One region of the Ornithinibacillus jepli genome, then DNA from elsewhere that is predicted to be linked to it. Evidence: predicted binding sites of a transcription regulator. Region 1 holds the regulator's gene; each other region holds the start of a gene.

Region 1 (3,290 bases):
TCTTCTTGTGATAAGGCTAAAACTTTCTGTGCTCTCTCAGTAAAACGTCCAAACATCATATAAGATTCCTCCTACCTATTCCTCAATTTGTAATCGTTCCCGGATTAAAGACGCTCTAAGTATATCTCTCTCTGAAGCTGTTAACGTCTTTTTTGCATAATGCTGCAAGAACCCTGGTTGTGTTAAAACCATCAGTTCATTAAGTATATTACGTGATACATTTTTAATGATTCCTAAGTCAATTCCTAATCGAACATTTGATAAACATCTCGCAGCTTCTTTTGATTCAATAATTCTACTATATTCCAATACGCCAAACGAACGGAAAATACGATCCTCTAGCTCGATACTAGATTGTTCTAAAATTCTAGTACGTGCTTTCCGTTCATGCTCAATTAATTGTTGAACAACACTCTCCAAATCTTCTATGATATGTTCTTCTGCTTTTCCGAGTGTAATTTGGTTGGAAATTTGGAAGATGTTACCTAACGCCTCACTACCTTCACCATAGATTCCTCTGACAACTAGTCCTAGTTGATTGATAGCTGGCATCATTCGATTTATCTGTTTCGTCATTGCAAGAGCTGGTAAATGCATCATCACAGATGCTCTCATCCCAGTACCAACATTAGTTGGGCAGCTTGTTAAGAAACCGCGTTTTTCATCAAATGCATAATTTACCTTTTCTTCTATCCAATCATCAAATTGTAATGCTTTATTTAATGCCTTCGTCAGTTGAAGACCTGGAAAATAAATTTGAATTCGAATATGATCCTCTTCATTTATCATGACGGAAACTTGCTCATTTTGCGAGATGAGCGCTGCCGCTGCACCTTCCTTTTTGGCAAGTAACGGACTGATGAGATGTTTTTCCACTAACACACTCTTTTCAATCGCAGTTAAATCCCGAATCGAAATAAATTCAAAGTTTTTATATTCTTCAAAAGACGTATGCTCATATTCCTGTTTAAAAAATTTGCGAATTTGGTCTAAATCTTTCTGATCGGCAATGATTGGAAATGGCATATCTGCAAAATTACGTGCTAAACGGATGCGACTACTTAGTACAATATCATGATCTGGACCTTGTTCACGCATCCAAGGACTAATAGCCTCATTCATGAAATGTTGAAGCGTCATTGTTATCACCCGTTTCTTTCCGATTAATCTTAGCATCTAATTCCTTAATTTTATCGCGTATTACAGCAGCTTGTTCAAACTCTTCGTTAATAATTAAATCCTGTAGTTCTGCTTTATAAGCAGCCAATTGTTTCTTAAGGTGTAAACTACCACCCTTACGTTTCGGAATCTTCCCTCTATGTTCCGTATTTCCACTATGGACTCGACGGAAAATTGGGTTAAGATTAGTAGAAAACGCATGATAGCACTCAACACATCCAAATTTACCGATTTGCTTAAACTCGGTAAAGGTCATTCCACATTTAGGACATGTGGTTTCCTTTTCCTTTTGCAAATGGGTACCAGGTGACCCGACAGGACCAGACTCAAAATTAAATAGCCCTGTTAAGAGATTATGAAGAGAATATCCTTCTTCTGGATAAGTCATGTACCCTTTTTCTTTTGCACAAACTTCACAAATTTGAATTTCCGTCTTATGTCCATTAATTACTTGTGTATAATGCAAAGTAGCTGGCCGTTGATGACATTCCTGACACTCCACTCTGTTTCCCCCTTATTAAAAGTATGAAACCAATTAATTATAAGTACTTTAAAGTTGTAAGCATGGAGGTTAAAATTCTTGCTCTTATTTCATCCCTTAATGGCAATTTAAATGCTAATGTATCCCTACTAATTCCATTAGCCATAATTTTGGCTTCTCTTTCGGTTATGATGTCTTCTTCTAAAAGTCGTTCTAATACATTCAAAGCCGCTTGCTGTGTTACTTGCGGATTAATAAGGTGAATAATTTCATCTATAAGTTCAGATTTATCTCGGTGCTTAACACGAATGATTCGAATATATCCTCCACCACCGCGTTTACTTTCCACAATATAACCCTTTTCCATGGTGAAACGTGTATTAATGACATAATTTATCTGTGATGGAACACATTGAAATCGATCTGCTATTTCACTACGTTTTATTTCAATAGCATCTTGCCCTTTTGCTTGTAAAACCTTTTTTAAATATTCTTCAATTACATCTGAAATATTGCTCATTTGATACCCTCCTAATTTCAGTGAGTAATCTTAAGTAAGTCCATCATCCTGACTTTGACTATCTTTGACTTTACTTATATTATACTTCAATTTTTATCAGATGCAACTATCATACAATTTCTATTGTAGACAAATTCATGAAAATCAAAACCATGTATGCTTCAATAAAATAATATTAAAAAACCTGCACACGTGTTCATAATGTACAGGTTTTCTAAGTCGCATGTAAATTTATCTTTCCGATACACTCTTTACCGCATCTATTCTAGATAAACTTTCAAACAGTTCTATTTTATTAAGATCTTCTTTTGATTCTACTTTGATAAAAATACTTTTTAAATCATTTTCCACTTTGATTACTTCCACTTGTCTCACTTTTAATTCCATTTCCTCTAATACAGAAACTACCTTATTAATTGCTAGCCCTGAATAGGATATAATTTCTAGAACTAACGAATTCTTTCCCCTCGTAAATAGCTTTTCAAAATTATTAAGGAAAACTAGGCTTAGTAAGATAATTAATGTAGTAAATACCGCAACAGCATACATACCAGCCCCAACAACAAGACCAAGACCAGCAACAGCCCAAATAGATGCAGCAGTTGTTAACCCTCTAATGGTTCCACCATACACCATAATGGTTCCTGCCCCTAAGAAACCTATCCCACTAATAACATAAGAAGGAATACGTGCAGGATCAAATCGAACATTATCGTACTTTTCAATATAAGCCTCAAAGCCATATAAAGATAAAAGCATCATTAAACACGCACCAACCCCAACTAAGATATGGGTCCTAAATCCAGCTGAATGGTTTTTTAGTTCGCGTTCAAATCCTATTAATCCTGATAATACTAGGGCAACAAGGACACGTACGATTATGAGGAGAAAATGGTCATCAATTAAGTTTTGAAAAAAAGCTTGCATTTTAGATCTCCTCCTTTTACTTATTTCTATATTATCAGTTTAGTACGTTTATTTGTAAATATGATTTTTAATTCATTTTCTAATATACAAAAAAACCAAAAGATGATTATCTCATCTCTTGGTTTTACTTTTTGCCTGGCAACGTCCTACTCTCACAGGGGCAATGCCCCAACTACCATCGGC
Region 2 (3,290 bases), on a different contig from region 1:
GACGAACACGTTCTGTTAATTGACCAGCTTCATCATGACCAATATATCCTGGAGGTGCTCCGATTATTTTAGATACAGAGTGTTTTTCCATATACTCACTCATATCCAGACGAATCATCGCGTCTCTCGTACCAAACAGTTCTTCCGCAAGTGCTTTTGTAAGCTCTGTTTTACCTACACCAGTCGGACCTACAAATAAGAATGATCCGATTGGGCGAACTTTAGATTTAAGTCCAGCTCGACTTCTGCGGATTGCTTTTGCCACTTTATCAACCGCTTCATCTTGACCAATTACTTTTTTACGAAGGTTCACACCAATATTTTTCATTTTCACTTGTTCATCTGATTGTAGTTTTGTTACAGGAATCCCTGTCTTTTCTTCTACAATTAGTTGAATATCTGAAATATCTACATCAATCACTTGTTCTTCGCCTTTTGCTTTTTCCAGTTGCTTTTGTAATTGGATTTCTTGGTAGCGTAAGTTTGCTGCGCGTTCATAATCTTCTTGCTCTGCTGCAGCTTCCTTTTCTTTTATGATTTCATCAATTCGTTGTTGGATCGAGCTGGAATCATTTTGATAATTTGCTAGGTTCAAACGTGACCCAACTTCATCCATTAAATCAATCGCTTTGTCTGGTAAGAAACGGTCTTGAATATAACGTGCAGATAATGTTACAAATGCACGGACTGCTTCATCAGAATAGCGTACTTCATGGAATTTTTCGTAACGATCCTTAATTCCATTTAGAATTTGAATTGCTTCTTCTACTGATGGTTCTTTCACAATAATCGGTTGGAAACGTCGTTCAAGCGCTGCATCCTTTTCAATTTTGCGATATTCTTTTAATGTAGTCGCACCGATAATTTGTAATTCACCACGGGCTAAAGCTGGTTTTAAAATATTCCCAGCATCCATTTGAGAACCTTCTGCAGTTCCAGCACCTACTACCTGGTGAATTTCATCTATGAAAAGAATGGTTTCTTTTCGTTCTTGAAGTTCTTTAATTAATTGTTTCATACGTTCTTCAAACTGACCACGAACACCTGTATTTGCTACTAAAGAAGCAACATCTAAAATATATACTTCTTTGTTGATTAATTTTGCAGGGACTTGACCTTCTACGATTTTTAAAGCTAGTCCTTCTGCAATTGCTGTTTTACCTACGCCGGGTTCACCAATTAAAACAGGGTTATTTTTATTTCTTCTATTCAATGTTTCGATTACTCGTTTAACTTCTTGGTCACGACCAATTACTGGGTCTATTTCCCCACTACGAGCAGCATCGGTTAAGTTTCTCCCTAGTTGGTCAAGTAAACCATTTCGTTTAGCTCTTCTTTGTTTTGTCTTTGTCGATGTATTTGAATATGCTGAACCATTATTTTGGAAAAAGTTATCCTGATATGCGTCATCTTCTTCTCCAAATGGGTTAGAGAATAATCCATTTGCATTCATCATATTTTCTTGGATTTCACGGAAACATGAATTGCAAAGGTGCATATGCATCTTTTCATGATTCATTTGCATCGCCATATTAATGTTCGCTTCATTCACACCACATTTTTGACATTTCATTTTCCATTCCTCCTAATGTTTAAGTATCAAGAATAAATCAAATTTGACTTTGACTATCTTTGACCTTGTGATTTTATTATACTCTGACCTTTTTTGACTTTCAAGTGTTTTGAACTAATATTTTATTAAACATGAAAGAGATGCTTGTTCATATCACTTTTTTATTTGGAGAAAATATATATTGCTGGAGTTTATCGTCATTCTTATCACGTACAGTTTTCTTTATTTACCAAAAAGCACGTTGATTCCTTACAATACAAAGAAAAAGCAACCAAATGGCTGCTTTTAAATAACTTATTGAGATACTTTCCTATCTAATTCTTTCTTCCTTAGCTCCACCCGTCTAATCTTGCCGGAGATTGTTTTCGGTAATTCTTTAATAAATTCAATTTCTCTAGGGTATTTGTAAGGTGCGGTTGAGTTTTTGACATGTTCTTGTAATTCCTTTACTAGATCTTCCTCATCACCTTTAACTTTATCTTTAAGAACTACGAAAGCTTTTACGATACTACCACGAACTTCATCTGGACTAGCTACTACTGCACATTCCTGTACATATGGATGTTTTACCAAAGCGTCTTCCACTTCAAATGGTCCGATTGTATAGCCTGAGCTAATAATAATGTCATCACTTCTACCTTCAAACCAGAAGTAGCCATCTTCATCTTTACGAGCTTGGTCGCCTGTTATATAAAAATCTCCTCGGCGTGAAGCATTCGTCCGTGCTGGATCTTTATAATATTCCTTAAATAAAGCTGGGCTGTTTAACCTAACTGCGATATCACCAACTTCATTTACACCAACAGGTTCTCCAAACTCATTAATGATTTCAACATCATTGCCTGGAGTTGGTTTTCCCATCGATCCTGGTTTTACTTCCATGTTCTTCATAACGCCAAGTAATAACGTGTTTTCTGTTTGACCATACCCATCTCTTACAGTTACATTGAAATACTTTCGGAACGTATTAATGACTTCAACGTTTAACGGTTCCCCTGCAGAAACAGCACTTTGCAGATGGGAAAGCTTATATTTACTTAAATCATCTACCTTTGCCATTAAGCGATATTCTGTCGGTGTACAGCATAATACATTAATTTCATTTTCTTCTAGTAAGCTTAAATATTTCTCTGCATTGAATCGCCCATTATAAACAAATCCAGTTGCACCCATACCAAGTACAGATAAAAACGGACTCCAAATCCACTTCTGCCATCCAGGACCTGCTGTTGCCCATACCTTGTCTCCAGCTTTAACACATAACCAATTCTCTGGAGCGGTTTGAAGATGAGCAAAACCCCATCCGTGCGTGTGGACGACTCCTTTAGGATTACCTGTTGTACCAGATGTATAGGAAATAAAGGCAATATCATCACGATTAGTATCTGCTATCGCTAACTTACTCGATGTATCTTCCATTAAACCATCTAAAAATAACCAGTCATCTACTGGCTTACCGACTGCAAATTTAAGTAGAGAATCATATTCTTCAAGGTCTTTATATGTTTCAGTAAAACTATAATAACTTACAACTCCGTTTACTTCCCCATGACTAATACGGTATTGTAAATCCTTTGTCTTCAGCATTTCTGAACTAGGAATAACAACAATTCCCGTTTTTAATGCAGCAATATAAACCTCATAAGCTTCAATTCTACGAGGTATCATGACGAGGATTTTATCTCCTTTTTTTAAGCCACTCTCTAAGAAAACGTTT
Region 3 (3,290 bases), on a different contig from region 1:
TTAATTAAGGCTAGCTTTTCCCCAATTCCTGTTGAGCTATTAGTTCGGAAGAAAATGAAGCTTAAAAAAAATAATGTCTATATTGTCCGATTAAAGGAAGACGTCCATGAAATGCTAACGGAATTAGGGATTATGAAAGATTCCTATACATTCGTACGAAATATTTCCTCTCAATACTTAGAAAAAGAGTGCTGCAAGAAAGCGTATTTACGTGGAGCCTTTCTTGCTGGCGGTTCAATTAATAACCCAGAAACTTCTTCTTACCACCTGGAAATTTCTAATACGAATGAAGAACATAATGATGCATTAAGTGAACTGTTAAATTCCTTTGGGTTACGTGCAAGAGTATTGGAAAGGAAAAAGGGGTTTATCGTTTACATGAAAGAAGCGGAGAAAATTACCGAGTTCTTAAGTATTATTGGAGCGAATAATGCCCTTTTTAAATTTGAGGATGTACGAATTGTTCGAGATATGCGTAACTCTGTTAACAGATTAGTAAACTGTGAGACAGCTAATCTGAATAAAACGATTGGTGCTGCTTTCCGTCAAATTGAAAATATTAAATTGATTGAAAATACCGTTGGTCTAGAAGCGTTACCTGACAAGCTACGCGAGGTTGCGATATTACGTGTTCAGCACGAGGATGTATCGTTAAAAGAACTTGGCGAGCTAGTAAGTAGTGGTAAAATTTCTAAGTCGGGTATAAATCATCGATTAAAGAAAATAGATGAATTTGCAGAAAAAATTAAACAAGGTGAAATTTTGTCTTAACTTAATTGTCATTTAAAATATTCATGATATAATAGTGTATCATGAATATTTTTTTAATTATGCATCAATTTGGTTTTTGCTTAACATAGGGGAGGATGAGAAGAATATGGTGGAGAGAGTTGTTACAGTTGAGCTTGAGTCGGGGCTGCAGGCAAGACCTGCTGCACAGTTTGTGCAAGAAGCAAATCGATATGCTGCGCATTTATTTCTAGAGAAAGAGGGTAAACGAGTAAATGCAAAAAGCATTATGGGGTTAATGAGTCTGGCAATTACGACTGGGGAGTCCATTAAATTAATTGCTGACGGTTCTGATGAGGAAGTGGCACTAAATCACTTAGTATCATTTGTTAGCAAAAAGTAGTTTTTTAATTAACTTACTATGTGAAGTAGATAACATTATGAATGAAAATGAGGGTGAATCCATTCGGATCCACCCTCTCTTCTCATTATTCAGGCTTACGTTCTAACACTTTATCAATTAAACCATATTCTACTGCACCAGCAGCTGTCATGAAGTTATCACGTTCAGTATCACGATTAATTACTTCAATTGGTTGACCTGTACGTTCTGAAAGAATTTTGTTTAAGTTTTCTCTCATTTGAATGATACGTCTAGCATGGATCTCAATGTCAGTTGCTTGACCTTGAGTACCACCTAATGGTTGGTGAATCATTACTTCACTGTTCGGTAAAGCAAAACGTTTCCCCTTAGCACCAGCTGCAAGCAAGAAAGCACCCATTGATGCAGCCATACCTGTACAAATTGTAGATACATCAGATTTAATAAATTGCATTGTATCATAAATTGCCATACCAGCTGTAATGGATCCACCTGGTGAATTAATGTATAAAGAGATATCTTTCCCAGGATCTTCTGCTTCTAGGAAAAGTAATTGTGCAACGATTGAATTTGCAACATTATCATCAATTGCACTTCCTAACATAATGATTCTGTCTTTTAATAAACGGGAATAAATATCATATGCGCGTTCACCACGATTTGTTTGTTCAATAACTGTAGGTATTAAATTCATTGGAATTCCTCCTTAATCTTTTCTATGGATATATCCAATCTTTGGATAATTTCATCATATAACAATGGTCAATTAAGGTCAAACAAAAACGTTCGACTATTATTTCAAATTATGTATTAGGGAAAAATCATACTTTTCATGATGCCCTTTACCACAACGAAATAAACCTTTTCCAACTAAAATTACTTGTTAATTGTGTTCGCAAACGTTATAATAGCCTATGTGTCAGATTTTCTATTTGACCATCCTATATTGTGCGCCCATAGCTCAGCTGGATAGAGCACTGGTTTCCGGTACCAGGTTTGCCGGGGGTTCGAATCCCTCTGGGCGCGTCTTACAAAATTAATAGTAGCAAGGGATAGAGAGTGATTTCTTCCCTTGCTTTTTTTATCCAATTAGCCGTAGATAAAGAATTTTGTATATAATAGCTGCAATTTATTGTATTCCTGAAATAACATAAGAATACATGTCTACGTTTTTTTGTATTGAACTATACTCCAATCGTTCTTGAACTACTTTCGGAAGCACTCCAGTACCTAAAAAGGTGTGCCACTAGATTTCCATTTAACTCTGCAAAAATCATCTCCAAGCAAAAACTCAATTAAGCTTAATTTTTTCTGAATATGGGGTATACACGTTCTTGTTTTATGATATAATAGGAACAAATGTTCTGTGGGGGTGGTCTGTGATGAAAGGATTATTCTTACGTTCCATCGAAAATAAAGAGAAAATCATTATCTTTTATATGGACTCTAAAAGTCAAGTGACCCAAAGGTTTGTCCGTGTAATTAGCATGCGTGATGAATCTATTGTGGCTTTTTGCTATTGGCGTAAAAAGATTAGAACGTTTAAATTGGAGAATATCCTTTCAGCAGGACCAGTCAGAAAGAAATTGGGGGCATAATATGAATGAACTATCGAGGAAGTTTTAAATGGGCTGCAATGATGATGCGAGAGCACACTCAAATGTTAAACGAGATGTGGAAGCAGCAAATAACAAGGAACAGTTATAAAAATCAATTCTAGAAACATTTTCTTAAAACAAGTTGAATTTTTAACATTTGATTTTCTGAAGTATGGATTTCTGATTGTGATATTATTATTTATTCCTATCAAATTTGCCGCGGGTCTATTCCTCTGGGGGCATTTTACAAAATTAATAGTAGCAAGGGATAGAGAGTGATTTCTACCCTTGCTTTTTTATACAGAAAAGTGGGCAACTAACCAGATTTCAAACCTTACTTAAACGTTACATACTCAAACATATTTTTTCTCCCTCCAATATCATTTTACTCTGATACATTTCCAGCCTCCTGAGTGCAAAATCGAATTCAACATTAAATATGCTTATAATATCCGTAACCGTAGGTGTGTGTAGTTTTTCTAGCATAAAGGTTGGAACGCAAAAGTGATAGGCAAAATGATTCGCTTGCCATTCTTGAAGGTCCATAAAGGATTTTTTCATCGTTAGTTGGTTACCGAAGT

The links. The regulator CtsR, encoded in region 1, represses protease genes until heat stress. The targets are predictions, from matches to a motif close to ATGGTCAATAAAGGTCAAACA.
Region 2: a site for CtsR is predicted at 1,654-1,674, ahead of AB1K81_RS15545 (ATP-dependent Clp protease ATP-binding subunit). Genes of this name have one in related genera too.
Region 3: a site for CtsR is predicted at 1,870-1,890, ahead of clpP (ATP-dependent Clp endopeptidase proteolytic subunit ClpP). Genes of this name have one in related genera too.

What each region holds. Positions count from the first base shown of each region.
Region 1 covers NZ_JBFEGG010000009.1:26-3,315, reverse strand. The annotation lists gene clpC (ATP-dependent protease ATP-binding subunit ClpC) at 1-59, opposite strand, end outside; gene mcsB (protein-arginine kinase McsB) at 76-1,140, opposite strand; gene mcsA (protein-arginine kinase activator protein McsA) at 1,115-1,681, opposite strand; gene AB1K81_RS17925 (CtsR family transcriptional regulator) at 1,719-2,180, opposite strand; gene AB1K81_RS17920 (MgtC/SapB family protein) at 2,412-3,107, opposite strand.
Region 2 covers NZ_JBFEGG010000004.1:226,910-230,199, reverse strand. The annotation lists gene AB1K81_RS15545 (ATP-dependent Clp protease ATP-binding subunit) at 1-1,573, opposite strand, end outside; gene mbcS (acyl-CoA synthetase MbcS) at 1,868-3,290, opposite strand, start outside.
Region 3 covers NZ_JBFEGG010000003.1:377,217-380,506, forward strand. The annotation lists gene whiA (DNA-binding protein WhiA) at 1-771, shown strand, start outside; gene AB1K81_RS13625 (HPr family phosphocarrier protein) at 878-1,132, shown strand; gene clpP (ATP-dependent Clp endopeptidase proteolytic subunit ClpP) at 1,218-1,805, opposite strand; tRNA gene AB1K81_RS13635 (tRNA-Arg) at 2,062-2,137, shown strand; gene AB1K81_RS13640 (hypothetical protein) at 2,494-2,709, shown strand; gene AB1K81_RS13645 (ImmA/IrrE family metallo-endopeptidase) at 3,055-3,290, opposite strand, start outside.